2 linked regions of the Aquibium microcysteis genome follow. The protein of the gene in region 1 interacts with the protein of each later gene in a pairwise test. Links are inferred from orthologs where the notes say so. Each region holds a gene or a part of one and is shown on either strand. Other genes may lie near its edges.

Evidence for each region. Proteins that work in one complex are often made in the same cells at the same time.
Region 2: the proteins of IAI54_RS28505 (region 1) and IAI54_RS18975 interact in binary tests that used the Escherichia coli proteins (3 or more experiments, as listed by UniProt). The link is inferred for Aquibium microcysteis from one-to-one orthologs.

Annotation. Positions count from the first base shown.
Region 1 is NZ_CP061080.1:6,050,650-6,058,547, reverse strand. Bases 2,590-5,454 are described here. They hold IAI54_RS28505 (ABC-F family ATP-binding cassette domain-containing protein), read left to right. Parts: upstream 2,590-3,015; coding sequence 3,016-4,893; downstream 4,894-5,454. Other genes in these bases: IAI54_RS28500 (crotonase/enoyl-CoA hydratase family protein), read left to right, coding at 4,890-5,454; IAI54_RS28510 (hypothetical protein), read left to right, coding at 2,590-2,906. Outside these bases: IAI54_RS28535 (putative bifunctional diguanylate cyclase/phosphodiesterase), read left to right, coding at 1-249; ndk (nucleoside-diphosphate kinase), read right to left, coding at 334-756; IAI54_RS28525 (glutathione S-transferase family protein), read right to left, coding at 862-1,554; IAI54_RS28520 (DinB family protein), read left to right, coding at 1,623-2,135; IAI54_RS28515 (hypothetical protein), read right to left, coding at 2,123-2,359; more of IAI54_RS28510, read left to right, coding at 2,358-2,589; more of IAI54_RS28500, read left to right, coding at 5,455-5,696; IAI54_RS28495 (hypothetical protein), read right to left, coding at 5,717-6,325; IAI54_RS28490 (DNA polymerase III subunit chi), read right to left, coding at 6,454-6,903; IAI54_RS28485 (leucyl aminopeptidase), read right to left, coding at 6,900-7,898. UniProt on the Escherichia coli protein: Genetic data indicate it may be involved in ribosome assembly or function.
Region 2 is NZ_CP061080.1:4,062,035-4,068,107, forward strand. The notes cover bases 2,517-6,073. They hold IAI54_RS18975 (2-oxoglutarate dehydrogenase E1 component), read left to right. Parts: upstream 2,517-2,885; coding sequence 2,886-5,873; downstream 5,874-6,073. Other genes in these bases: sucD (succinate--CoA ligase subunit alpha), read left to right, coding at 2,517-2,748; odhB (2-oxoglutarate dehydrogenase complex dihydrolipoyllysine-residue succinyltransferase), read left to right, coding at 5,919-6,073. In the rest of the region: sucC (ADP-forming succinate--CoA ligase subunit beta), read left to right, coding at 1-376; IAI54_RS18955 (hypothetical protein), read left to right, coding at 382-1,029; IAI54_RS18960 (hypothetical protein), read left to right, coding at 1,140-1,424; IAI54_RS18965 (PIN domain-containing protein), read left to right, coding at 1,405-1,824; more of sucD, read left to right, coding at 1,846-2,516. UniProt on the Escherichia coli protein: E1 component of the 2-oxoglutarate dehydrogenase (OGDH) complex which catalyzes the decarboxylation of 2-oxoglutarate, the first step in the conversion of 2-oxoglutarate to succinyl-CoA and CO(2).

The sequences.
Region 1 (7,898 bases):
AAGTCCGAGGAGGACCGGGATCTGGTCCGCACGATCCTGGCCATCGCCGAGACTCTGCGGCTTCACGTCGTGGCCGAACACGTCGAGACGACGAGCCAGCAGGACTTCCTGCTCTCGGCCGGCTGCGGCGGCTTCCAGGGATATCTCTATGCGCCGGCGCTGCCGGCGGCGGAGTTCGAGCGCTTCGTCAGGGCCAGCGGCACCCAGCGCACGCCGGACCGGGGAGAGCACGAGCGTCTGTCGGCCTGACGCGACTGGCTTCCAAACGACACAGGCCGCCTCCCGGCGGCCTGTCAGTACGTGATCGGCCGCCGGTGAAGCCGGCGGGACGGATCAGCCGACGATCTCGATGTCGGCGAACCAGTACTTGATCTCCTGGGCGGCCGTCTCCGGCGCATCGGAGCCATGAACGGAGTTCTCGCCGATCGACAGGGCGTGCACCTTGCGGATGGTGCCTTCGGCGGCATTGGTCGGATTGGTGGCGCCCATCACTTCGCGGTTCTTCGCGATGGCGTTCTCGCCTTCGAGCACCTGGACGATCGTCGGACCCGAGGACATGAACTCGGTCAGTTCCTGGAAGAAGGGACGCTCCTTGTGGACGGCGTAGAAGCCTTCGGCCTCGCGCAGGCTCATCCAGACCCGCTTGGACGCGACGACGCGCAGGCCCGCGTCCTCGAGCATCTTGGTGATCGCGCCGGTCAGGTTGCGCCGCGTCGCGTCGGGCTTGATCATCGAGAAAGTGCGTTCGATCGCCATCGTCAGTTCCTTCATCTGTCCAATCGGGAAAGTCGCGGCTCTATACCGTCCGCCCTGACGAATGCCAAGGGTTTGCGCGGTGCATGGTGAAGCGGGGTGTGGCCGTCAGGCGGCGGCGGGCACCCGGGCGCCGAGGCCGTCGTGGAGGGCCAGGCAGCGCTCGAACCAGGCGCGGATCGGATCGTCGGCCGCGAGCGGCTGGTAGGACGAGACGACGCGGGCGAACTGGAAGGCGCCGAAGACGATGTAGTCCGCAAAGAGCGGCGAGGCGCCGCCGATGAAGGGCTGGTAGGACAGCATGCTGCGCAGCGGCTCGAGCGAGGCGCGGAACCCGGCCAGCCGCGCGTCGCGGTCGAGGGGGACCTCCTCGATCGGCTTGCCGAAACGCGGCTCGCGGGTGCGGCGGAAATGCGCCTGGTCCTCGGGCGCCAGGCAGTCGTGGATGTCCATCAGGATCGCCGCGCCGAGATAGGAATGGATGGTGAGCTGGGACCAGCGTTCCACGAACCGCGCCATCGCCTTGCCGCCCTCGCCCCCGAAAAGCGTCGGGCGATCCGGATAGGCCTCCTCGAGATAGAGCGCGATGTCGAAGGAGTCCGACACCAGCGTGTCGCCGTCGCGGATCAGCGGCACGATCTTCGTCGCGCCGCCCTCGATGGTCGGGATGCGCGTGAAGGGCGCCGGCATGGAGGTGAACGGGAGGCCCTTGTGGGCCAGCGCCATCGCCACCTTCCAGCAATGCGGGCTGAAGGGCCGGCCGGCGTCCGCGCCTACCAGGTCATAGAGCAGAATGGCCATTGGAACGGGTCCTCCACGGATGGTATCAGGAGCGGAATTGAGCCTGTTTCGCCGAAAAAGAAAAGATGATGAAGCCCCATTTCCGGATGCTCGCCGCCTACAACCGTTGGGCCAACGGCCAGCTCTACGACGCCGCCGCCGAGCTCACCGACGAGGCGTTCGCCCGTGACGTCGGGGCGTTCTTCAGGTCCATGACGGGAACGCTGAACCATATCCTGGTCGCCGACCGCATCTGGCTCAAGCGGTTCACCGCGGAGGGGGAAGCGCCGCGGGCGCTCGACGCGATCGTGCACCCGAATCTCGGCCCCTTGCGGCTGGCGCGCGAAGCCGAGGACGAGCGGATCACCGGATGGATCGAGACGCTCGACGACGCCGCGCTCGCCGGTCGCTTCACCTACATCACGGTCACCGACATGCGCAGGGTGAGCCAGCGGCTGGCGCCCGCCCTGACGCACTTTTTCAACCACCAGACCCACCACCGCGGGCAGGCGCACACCATCCTGTCCCTGCTCGGCAAGGAACCTCCCTCTCTCGACATGATCTATTTCCAGCGCACCGAGGAAGGTCGTCAGTTCGCCTGAAGTGGTTCGCAGTCCCACATCCTGCCTTCGAAGTATCGACGGCTCGAACCGTTAACGTTCGTCTTATCTGCCTGGAACCATTCGCCGAGACTCCGATTGCTATCACGACGGAATGACACCGTCGGTTGTAAAATATTGGCAACGGAGGAGCTTGAGATGATCCGGTTTGCAGCAATGACTTCAACCTTTTCGGCAATGGCCCTCGCTGCGGCGATGGCAACCATGCCTGCGCATGCGGACGGAGTCGGCGCGGGTGTCGGCGTCGGCATCGGTGGCATCGGGGTCGGTGCCGGCGTCGGAATCGGGAGCGGCGGCGTCGACGCCGGCGCGGCCGCATCGGTCGGCGGCTCGGGTGGCGTGAACGCCGGGGCCGGCGCCTCGATCGGGGGCGGCAGCGGCGTCGACGCCGGAGCCGGCGCTTCCATCGGCGGCAGCGGCGGCGTCAATGCAGGAGCGGGCGCGTCGATCGGCGGGGGCAGCGGCGTCAACGCCGGTGCGGGCGCGACCATCGGCGGCGGCAGCGGCGTCGGTGCCGGGATCGGCGTCTCCATCGGCGGGACCCCGGGCAGCCCGGGGTCGCCGGGCACGCCCGGCAACCCGGGCACGCCGGGGCAGCCGGGTGCCACGCCCGAATCGATCGTCGCCGGCATGTCGAACGCCGAACTCAGCCGCTACAAGCGGCGCTGCGACGAGGTCACGGCCAACCCGTCCGGATACGACCGGGATCTTCTCGCGCTCTGTCGCCTGATCGGCCAGACGGCGTCCCGCTAGCCGCGGCCGGTCGAACGGTCCAAGGAGGAGGCGGCGCCGCAGCGCCGCCTCCTCCGCGTCCGGACACGTGCCCCTTGCCGCACCGCACGCCGGCGCCTAGACACGCGGCATGATCACGCTCACCGACCTCTCGCTGCGCATCGCCGGGCGCCTGCTCCTCGACCACGCCTCCCTGGCGCTGCCTGCCGGGGCGAAGGCCGGTCTCGTCGGGCGCAACGGCACCGGCAAGACCACGCTGTTCCGCGCCATCACCGGCGACCTCGCCACCGAGACCGGCACCATCGGCCTGCCGCGCAACGCCCGCATCGGGCAGGTCGCGCAGGAGGCTCCAGGCACCGAGGAGCCGCTGATCGACATCGTGCTCAAGGCGGACAAGGAACGTGCTGCGCTTCTGGAGGAGGAGAAGACGGCGACCGATGCCCACCGGATCGCCGAGATCCACATGCGGCTGGCCGACATCGACGCGCATTCGGCGGAGGCGCGGGCGGCGACCATCCTCGCCGGGCTCGGCTTCGACGAGGAGGCCCAGCGGCGTCCCGCCTCCTCGTTCTCCGGCGGCTGGCGCATGCGCGTGGCACTGGCTGCGGTGCTTTTCTCGGAACCCGACCTGCTTCTGCTCGACGAGCCGACCAACTATCTCGACCTCGAAGGCACGTTGTGGCTGGAATCCTACGTGTCGAAATATCCGCACACCGTGCTCCTGATCAGCCACGACCGCGACCTGCTGAACCGCGCCGTGAACTGCATCGTCCATCTCGACCAGCAGAAGCTGACCTTCTGGCGCGGCGGCTACGACCAGTTCGAGCGCCAGCGCGCCGAGCAGATCGAGCTGCAGGAGAAGGCGCGGGTCAAGCAGGAGGCGCAGCGCAAGCATCTGCAGTCCTTCGTCGACCGCTTCAGGGCGCAGGCGACGAAGGCCCGCCAGGCCCAGTCGCGCATCAAGGCGCTGGAGCGGATGAAGCCGATCGCCGCCTGGCACGACGAGACCGTGCGCCCGTTCTCGTTCCCCGCGCCGGTCAGGACCGTCGCCTCCCCGATCGTGGCCATCCAGCAGGGCACGGTCGGCTATCAGCCCGGCAAGCCGGTGCTGAAGAACCTGACGCTCCGGATCGACGCCGACGACCGCATCGCGCTGCTCGGCTCGAACGGCAACGGCAAGTCGACCTTCGCCAAGCTGATCGCCGGACGGCTGGAGCTGGGCGGCGGATCGATCACGATCGCGCCGCAACTCAAGGTCGCGATGTTCGCGCAGCACCAGCTCGACGACCTCCGGCCGGAGGAGAACGCCATCGAGCACGTGCGCCGGCTGATGCCGGACGCGCCCGAGGCCAAGGTGCGCGCGCGGGTGGCGCAGATGGGCCTCGTGACGGAGAAGATGAACACGCCGGCCAAGGACCTGTCGGGCGGCGAGAAGGCGCGGCTCCTGATGGGTCTCGCCTCCTTCGAGGGACCGAACCTTTTCATCCTCGACGAGCCGACCAACCATCTCGACATCGACAGCCGCGAGGCGCTGATCCACGCCCTCAACGACTATCCCGGCGCCGTCATCCTGATCTCGCACGACCGCCACCTGATCGAGGCGACCGCTGACCGGCTCTGGCTGGTGAACAACGGGACGGTGGCGCCCTTCGACGGCGACATGTCCGACTACCGCAGCATCGTCACGGGCGGCGCGAGCGACCGCCGCGAGAAGCGCGACGCCGACAAGTCGTCCAAGGCCGACAAGCGTCGCGAGGCCGCGGCACGGCGCGCGGCGCTGGAGCCGCTCGCCAAGCAGATCCGCGCCACCGAGGGGCTGATCGAACGGACCCGCAAGCGGCTGGACGCGGTGGAGGACGAACTCGCCAATCCGGCGCTCTACGAGAAGGATCCCGCCAAGGCCACACGGCTCGCCAAGGAGCGGTCGGAACTGGCTGCGACGATCGCGCGCCAGGAGGAAATCTGGCTCGAGCTTTCCGCCGAGTACGAGGAAGGCATGGCGGAATGACCATACGGGTGGAGAACCGCGGCGACGTGACCATCGTCACCATCGACCGGCCGGAAGCGCGCAACGCGGTCGATCCCGCCATGGCGGATGCACTGTTCCGCGCCTTCATCGCCTTCGACCGCGACGAGAGCGCGAAGGTGGCGATCCTGACGGGCGTGCCCGGCGCCTTCTGCGCGGGATTCGACCTGAAGGCCGCGTCCGGCGGGATGGACGAGACGTGGTACGCCAAACACCATCTCGATGCCGCGTTCGACGGGCTGGACGACCAGCCGCGCAAGGGACCGATGGGGCCGACCCGGCTGACGCTTTCCAAGCCCGTCATCGCGGCGATCTCGGGTCCGGCGGTCGCCGGCGGCATGGAACTCGCGCTCTGGTGCGACATGCGCGTGATGGAGCGCTCGGCCTATATGGGCGTCTACTGCCGCCGCTGGGGCGTTCCGCTGATCGACGGCGGCACCATGCGGCTGCCGCGCATCGTCGGGCATGGCCGGGCGATGGACCTCATCCTGACCGGCCGGCAGGTCGAGGCGGAGGAATGCCTCGCCATCGGACTGGCGAACAGGCTGTGCGAGGACGGCTCGGCGCTCGCGGCCGCACTGGAACTCGCCGGCCAGCTGGCACGGTTTCCGCAGGCCTGCATGCGCGCCGACCGGCTGTCGGCCATCGCGCAATGGTCGCTCGACCTGCCGCAGGCGCTCGGCAACGAATGGGCGAGCGCGGAGACGTTCCGCTCCGAGGGCAGCGCGGGCGCGGCCCGGTTCGCTTCCGGCAAGGGTCGATCGGGCGACTTCTCGGAGATCTGAGGGTTGTCGGGAAGCCGTGCCTACGGCTGGTCTTCGGGACCCCGGCCCCAGCGCGGCGGCGGCGGATTCTGCCGGTTGAGCTTGCGCCTGCGCCTCGCCATCGCGACGAAGCCGACGAAGCCGACCACGATCAGCACGTAGCCGACGGGAACGGCCCGCGGATCGAGGTCGAAGGCGCCGGCATTGAGGATCAGGTCGACGCGCGACGGCGACACGCCGCCCCCGCCAGCCGTCGGCTCGAGCGTGAAGACGTAGCGGTCGTCGCCATTCACCGGATCGATGGTGGCGAGATCGTCCTCGTACAGGAAATCGGCCTCCGCCCCAGCCTGCGGTTCGACGCCCGCGAAGGTGACCGACTGCTCGAAGACCGGCTGCTCGCCGGTGGTCACGACCATCCGGAACACGGGACGGTCGGCGGACGGCACCAGCCGTTCGGCGACCTGCATCACGAGCCGCACCCGCACCGGCGCGTCGGCCGGGGCGAGCGAGACGTCCGCCCGTCGGTAGCCGTCGCCGTCGAAGAGCGGAAAGACGCCGATCTCGTATCCGGGAACGTGTCTGACGGCGAGCGGATAGCCGATGCCGAGCGCAAGACCGGCCATGAGCACCACCAGGAAGAAGAACCGCATGCGCCACCCGTTCGCGTCTGTCGTGCAAGGGTGTGCCATGCACCCGCAGCCATGTCCACACGACCTGCAGTCCGACGGAGCCCGGGAGCCGCACCGGGCGGAAGCCGCCCGCAACGCCGTCCGAAGCGTCAGCCCTGGCGTTCCCAGCGTCCGTCCGGGGTCTGCTTCCAGTAGGTCGCCTGGTGGCCTGCGGCCCGGACGGCTTTCCAGTCCTGCCTCGCAAGCGTCAGCTGCATCTCGTCATGACCGTCGAACATGAAGACGGCGCGCTGGTAGCCGGCCAGGTCCGGCGGGCGGGCGCCGTCGACGAGGAAGCGGATCTCGGCGCCGTTGGCATTCGCCGCGCCGGAGGTGAGCAGCACCGGCTGATCGGCTGCGTGCGGCTCGTGCTCGACCCCGTGCCCGATGAAGGAATCGTCGCGAAAGGTCCACAGATGCTGGTCGAGCGCATCGCGCCGCTCGTCGCTGCCGGTCTGGATCACGACCTTCCACCCCCGGCCGAGCGAGCGCTCGACGAGGGCGGGCAGCGCCTCCTCGAGCGTCGATTCGGTCAGGTGGTAGAACAGGACGTCCGTCACGCCTCGTAGTGGTCCCGCACCAGCCGGTCGAGGAGGCGGACGCCGAAGCCCGATCCCCAGGACGTGTTCGTGTCGCTGGCCGGAGATCCCATCGCGGTCCCCGCGATGTCCAGATGCGCCCAGGGAGTCTCCTTGACGAAACGCTGGAGGAACTGCGCGGCGATGATGGCGCCGCCGTAGCGGCCGCCGATGTTCTTCATGTCGGCGTTCTTGGATTCGATCAGCTTGTCGTATTCGGGTCCGAGCGGCATGCGCCAGAGCTTTTCGCCGGTGACCATGCCCGCCTGCGCCAGCTTGCCGGCGAGGTCGTCGTCGTTCGAGAACAGGCCGGCATGGTGCTGGCCGAGCGCGACCATGATGGCGCCCGTCAGCGTCGCCAGGTTGACCATGAAGGCCGGTTCGAAGCGGTCGTTGCAGTACCAGAGCGCGTCGGCCAGCACGAGGCGCCCCTCGGCGTCGGTGTTCAGAACCTCGATCGTCTGGCCCGACATCGAGGTGACGATGTCGCCCGGCCGCTGGGCATTGCCGTCGACGGCGTTCTCGACGAGGCCGATGATGCCGACGACGTTCGCCTTCGCCTTTCGGGAGGCAAGCGCGTGCATCAGCCCGGTGACGGCTGCAGCACCGCCCATGTCGCCCTTCATGTCTTCCATGCCCGAAGCCGGCTTCATGGAATTGCCGCCGGTGTCGAAGGTGACGCCCTTGCCGACGAAGGCGATCGGCTTGTCCTTCCCCTTGGCGCCGTTCCACTGCATCACCACCAGCCGGGCGCCGCGCGGGGATCCCTGGGCGACGCCCAGAAGCGCGCCCATGCCGAGCTTCTTCATCTCCTTTTCGGCCAGCACCTCGACGGTGACGCCGAGTTCCTCGAGTTCCTTCGCCTTGTCGGCGAACTCGACGGGCCCCAGCGCATTGGCCGGCTCGTTGACCAGATCGCGCGCCAGGAAGACTCCGCCCATCACCGCCTCGGCGTCGGCGAATGCCTTCTTGGCAGC
Region 2 (6,073 bases), 2.0 Mb from region 1 along the record:
CAACGGCGCCGGTCTCGCCATGGCGACCATGGACATCATCAAGCTCTACGGCGCCGAACCGGCCAATTTCTGCGACGTCGGCGGCGGCGCCGGCAAGGAGAAGGTCGCGGCCGCCTTCAAGATCATCACCGCCGATCCGGCCGTGAAGGGCATCCTGGTCAACATCTTCGGCGGCATCATGAAGTGCGACGTCATCGCCGAGGGCGTCATCGCCGCGGTGAAGGAGGTCGGGCTGAAGGTTCCGCTGGTGGTGCGACTCGAAGGCACCAACGTCGACCTCGGCAAGAAGATCATCAACGAGAGCGGCCTCAACGTCATCTCGGCCGACGATCTCGACGACGCGGCGAAGAAGATCGTCGCGGCCGTGCAGGGCTGACAGGTATGCGTCGGGCGGCGGTCGCGGGGCTTCTGGCTTTCTCCAGCCTCTGCCCTGCCGCCGCCGCCGACTACGACACCGCCTTCGTGGACGCCTTCGCCGATGCCTGCGTGCCCCAGCGCATGAGCTATCCGGGCACGCTCGACACCGCGCGGGCGGCGGGCTGGCGCGACGTCGGGCGGACCGCGAACCCCGAACTCGACGTGATGATGGGGAAATCGGAAGAAGCCGCCGCGGATCCCGAACTGAAGGGGACGTTCGAGTACGCGATCCTGACGAAGCCCGTGCAGGATCAGGACCATTTTCTCGTCGTCAGCCGGGCGTCCTTCGTCATCGACGAGGACGAGGACCCGCCGAACCCCTGGGTCTATATCGGCTGCTATCTCTACAATTTCGATGCCACGGCCCCGATCGGTCCCGGCCCGTTGAGCGCCCTGCTCCAGAAGCCGGTGTCGAACCGCCATTCCGACGAGACCCTGACGAGCTACGTCTGGGGTCCGCCCTGCCCGATGCCGCGCACCGGCGACACCTACCTGACCTTCATTCCCGAAGGCAGCCCCCACGCGGTCACGACCGGCTTCTCCGGCCTCATGCTGAAGTTCGAGACCTCCGAGCCCGACCCGGGCGAGATCGTGCCGGAAACCTATTGCTGACGCGCCGTCCGGGAGCGGCACCCGAAGCCGCTGCCCGCCTCGCCCGAAGCTTTTGCTTGCACATCGGTCCTACACGGATTATGTGCTCCACATAATCCGTGTAGGACCTCGTGACCAAGAACCTCACCCTCGCCATCGACGACGACCTGCTCGACAAGGCGCGGGTTCTGGCGGCCATGCGCCGCACGACGGTGAACGCGATGGTGCGCGGCTTCCTCGAACGCGAGATCGAGCGGGAGACGCTGCATGCGACGCGCGCGGAGGCCTGGAGCCGGATGTACCAGGTCGCAGACGCCGATGCTTTCCGGCGGGAACACCGCCTGAGGGACGGTGAGCGGCTGTTCGATCGCGAACTCTTCTACGAGGAGGTCATGCGTGAACGCGGCCTTCTTTGATACCAACATCCTCGTCTATGCCGCCGACACGGCCTGTCCGGACACGCGGAAGAGAGACCACGCCCGCCAGCTGATGCAGTCGCGCGAAATCACCATCTCGACGCAGGTGATGATGGAGTTCTACGGTGTGCTGCGCCGGAAGCTGGCCTACGGCCCGGACGTGGCCACGCAGTGGATCGAGACGCTGCAGGACGAACATGTGGTCAGCCTGGACGCAGCCGGCGTCGTCCATGCGATCAAGCTGGCGCGACGCTACGACATCTCGCATTGGGATGGGCTCGTCCTGACGGCCACGGAGCGGGCCGGTCTCTCCGTTCTCTACACCGAGGACCTCAACCACGGCCAATCCTATGGCTCCGTGCGGGTCTGCAATCCGTTCATTCAAGACTTCTTAGCTTAGGTTCGAAGGGAAGACTGCCCCATGTCCATCCTCGTCAACAAAGACACCAAGGTTCTCGTCCAGGGCCTGACCGGCAAGACCGGCACCTTCCATACGGAGCAGGCGCTGGCCTATCACGGCACGCAGATGGTCGGCGGCATCCACCCCAAGAAGGGCGGCGAGACCTGGACGGGATCCAAGGGCGAGACGCTGCCGATCTTCGCTTCGGTCGCCGAGGCCAGGGACCGCACGGGCGCGACCGCCTCGGTGGTCTACGTGCCGCCGGCAGGCGCGGCCGAAGCCATCATCGAGGCGATCGACGCCGAGATCCCGCTGATCGTCTGCATCACCGAGGGCATTCCGGTCATGGACATGGTGAAGGTCAAGGCCCGGCTCGACCGCTCGACCTCGCGCCTCATCGGCCCGAACTGCCCCGGCATCGTGACTCCGAACGAATGCAAGATCGGCATCATGCCCGGCAATATCTTCCGCAAGGGCTCCGTCGGCGTTGTCTCGCGCTCGGGAACGCTTACCTATGAGGCGGTCTTCCAGACGTCGAATGCCGGCCTCGGCCAGTCGACGGCCGTCGGCATCGGCGGCGACCCGGTGAAGGGCACGGAGTTCATCGACATGCTCGAAATGTTCCTCGCCGACGACGAGACCCAGTCGATCATCATGATCGGCGAGATCGGCGGTTCGGCCGAGGAGGACGCCGCCCAGTTCCTCAAGGACGAGGCGAAGAAGGGCCGCAGGAAGCCGATGGCGGGCTTCATCGCCGGCCGCACGGCACCGGCCGGCCGCACCATGGGCCATGCCGGCGCGGTGATCTCGGGCGGCAAGGGCGGCGCGGAAGACAAGATCGCGGCCATGGAATCGGCCGGCATCCGCGTCTCGCCGTCGCCGGCCCGGCTGGGTCAGACGCTGCTCGAGGCGCTCAAGGGCTGAGCCGCACGCAATGGCCGGCCGCGCGAGCGGCCGGTGACGCCTGGGGGCAGGAAAGGGCGGGCGACCGCCGAGGAAACAGCGGCACGACCGCCGCACCAAGAAGGAGACGGGGCGAAGCGCTCCGGCAAGGCACGACAATGGCACGGCAGGATCAGGCCAACGACCAGTTTTCCCTCACCTCGTTCCTCTATGGCGGCAACGCCGACTACATCGAAGAACTCTACGCCTCCTGGCAGGACGACCCGGATTCGGTCGATGCCGAATGGCGCGACTTCTTCGGTGCGCTGAAGGACGATGCGGGCGACATCCGCAGGAACGCCCGCGGCGCCTCCTGGCAGCGCGCCAACTGGCCGCTGAAGGCCAATGGCGAACTCGTCTCGGCGCTCGACGGCGACTGGGGCACGGTCGAGAAGCATTTCGACAAGCGCACCCGCGAGAAGGCGGCCACGGCCGGCAAGACGGTTTCGGAAGCCGACGTGCATCGCGCCACCCGCGATTCCGTCCGCGCGATCATGATGATCCGCGCCTTCCGCATGCGCGGCCACCTGCACGCCAATCTCGATCCGCTCGGCGTCGCCAAGCCGCAGGAGGACTACAACGAACTGTCGCCGGAGAATTACGGCTTCACCGAGGCCGATCTCGACCGGCCGATCTTCATCGACAACGTGCTGGGGCTCGAATTCGCGACCATCCGGCAGATGCTCGACATCCTGCAGCGGACCTACTGCTCGACACTGGGCGTCGAGTTCATGCACATCTCCAACCCCGAGGAGAAGGCCTGGATCCAGGAACGCATCGAGGGGCCGGACAAGGGCATCGAGTTCACCGCCAACGGCAAGAAGGCCATCCTGCACAAGCTGATCGAGGCCGAAGGCTTCGAGCAGTTCATCGACGTCAAGTACAAGGGCACCAAGCGTTTCGGCCTCGACGGCGGCGAGGCGCTGATCCCGGCGCTCGAGCAGATCATCAAGCGCGGCGGCAACATGGGCCTGAAGGAGATCGTGCTCGGCATGGCCCATCGCGGCCGGCTGAACGTGCTCACCCAGGTGATGGGCAAGCCGCACCGCGCCGTCTTCCACGAGTTCAAGGGCGGCTCCTTCGCCCCCGACGACGTCGAGGGCTCGGGCGACGTGAAGTACCATCTCGGCGCCTCGTCCGACCGTGAGTTCGACGGCAACAAGGTCCACCTGTCGCTGACCGCCAACCCCTCGCATCTCGAGATCGTCAACCCGGTCGTCATGGGCAAGGCGCGCGCCAAGCAGGACCAGGTCTTCGGACGCAAGCGCGAGGAGGTGATCCCGCTGGAGGAGCGTGCCAAGGTGCTGCCGCTGCTCCTGCACGGCGACGCGGCTTTCGCCGGCCAGGGCGTGGTGGCGGAGTGCCTCGGCCTCTCGGGCCTGCGCGGCCACCGGGTGGGTGGCACGCTGCACTTCATCATCAACAACCAGATCGGCTTCACGACCAACCCGCGCTTCTCGCGCTCCTCGCCCTATCCGTCGGACGTCGCCAAGATGATCGAGGCGCCGATCTTCCACGTCAACGGCGACGATCCCGAAGCGGTGGTCTATGCCGCAAAGGTCGCGACCGAGTTCCGGATGAAGTTCCAGAAGCCGGTCGTCATCGACATGTTCTGCTATCGCCGCTTCGGCCACAACGAGGGCGACGAGCCGGCCTTCACGCAGCCGCTGATGTACAAGAAGATCCGGTCGCATCCCTCGACCGTCCAGATCTACTCGCAGAAGCTGATCGCCGAGAAGCTGGTGACCCAGGAGGAGGTCGACCAGATGAAGGCCGAGTGGCGCGCCCATCTGGAGACCGAGTTCGAGTCCGGCCAGGCCTACAAGCCCAACAAGGCCGACTGGCTGGACGGAGCCTGGTCGGGCCTGCGCAGCGCCGACAACCAGGACGAACAGCGCCGCGGCAAGACCGCCGTGCCGACGAAGACGCTGAAGGAGATCGGCCGCAAGCTGACCGACATCCCGAAGGACTTCGAGGTCCATCGGACCATCGGCCGCTTCATCGAGAACCGCCGCCAGGCGATCGAAACCGGCGAGGGCATCGACTGGGCCACCGCCGAGTCGCTCGCCTTCGGCTCGATCCTGCTCGAAGGCAACCCGGTGCGCCTGTCGGGCCAGGATTCCGAGCGCGGCACCTTCTCGCAGCGCCATTCGGTGCTCTACGACCAGCGCGACGAGAACCGCTACATCCCGCTCAACAACCTCGGTCCGCAGCAGGCCAACTACGAGGTCATCAACTCGATGCTCTCCGAGGAGGCCGTGCTCGGCTTCGAATACGGCTACTCGCTCGCCGAACCGCGCGCGCTGACGCTGTGGGAAGCGCAGTTCGGCGACTTCGCCAACGGAGCGCAGGTCGTCTTCGACCAGTTCATCTCGTCGGGCGAACGCAAGTGGCTGCGCATGTCGGGCCTCGTCTGCCTGCTGCCGCACGGTTACGAGGGCCAGGGTCCCGAGCACTCGTCGGCCCGCCTCGAGCGCTGGCTGCAGATGTGCGCGGAAGACAACATGCAGGTCGCCAACCTCACGACGCCGGCGAACTACTTCCATGCCCTGCGCCGGCAGCTGAAGCGCGACTTCCGCAAGCCGCTGATCCTGATGACGCCGAAGTCGCTGCTGCGCCACAAGCGCGCGGTCTCGACGCTGGCCGAGATGTCGGGGGAGAGTTCGTTCCACCGCCTGCTGTGGGACGACGCCCAGTACCTGGCCGACCAGCCGATCAAGCTGGTCAAGGACTCCAAGATCCGCCGCGTCGTGATGTGCTCCGGCAAGGTCTATTACGACCTCTACGAGGAGCGCGAGAAGCGCGGCATCGACGACGTCTATCTGCTGCGCGTCGAGCAGCTCTACCCCTTCCCGGCCAAGGCGCTGATCACCGAACTCTCGCGTTTCCGCAACGCCGAGATGGTTTGGTGCCAGGAGGAGCCCAAGAACATGGGGTCCTGGTCCTTCATCGACCCCTACCTGGAATGGGTGCTGGCCCACATCGACGCCAAGCACCAGCGTGTCCGCTACACCGGTCGCCCGGCGGCCGCCTCGCCCGCGACCGGTCTCATGTCGAAGCACCTGGCGCAGCTCGAGGCGTTCCTCGAAGATGCGCTCGGCGAATAGCAAGAACCAGATCCGAAACCCCTTCGAAGGCACGGAAAAACAACCATGGCCACAGAAATCCGCGTCCCCACGCTGGGTGAATCCGTCAGCGAAGCCACGATCGGCAAGTGGTTCAAGCAGGCCGGCGACGCCGTCGCGCAGGACGAGCCGCTGCTCGAACTCGAGACCGACAAGGTGACCCTCGAAGTGCCCGCCCCCGC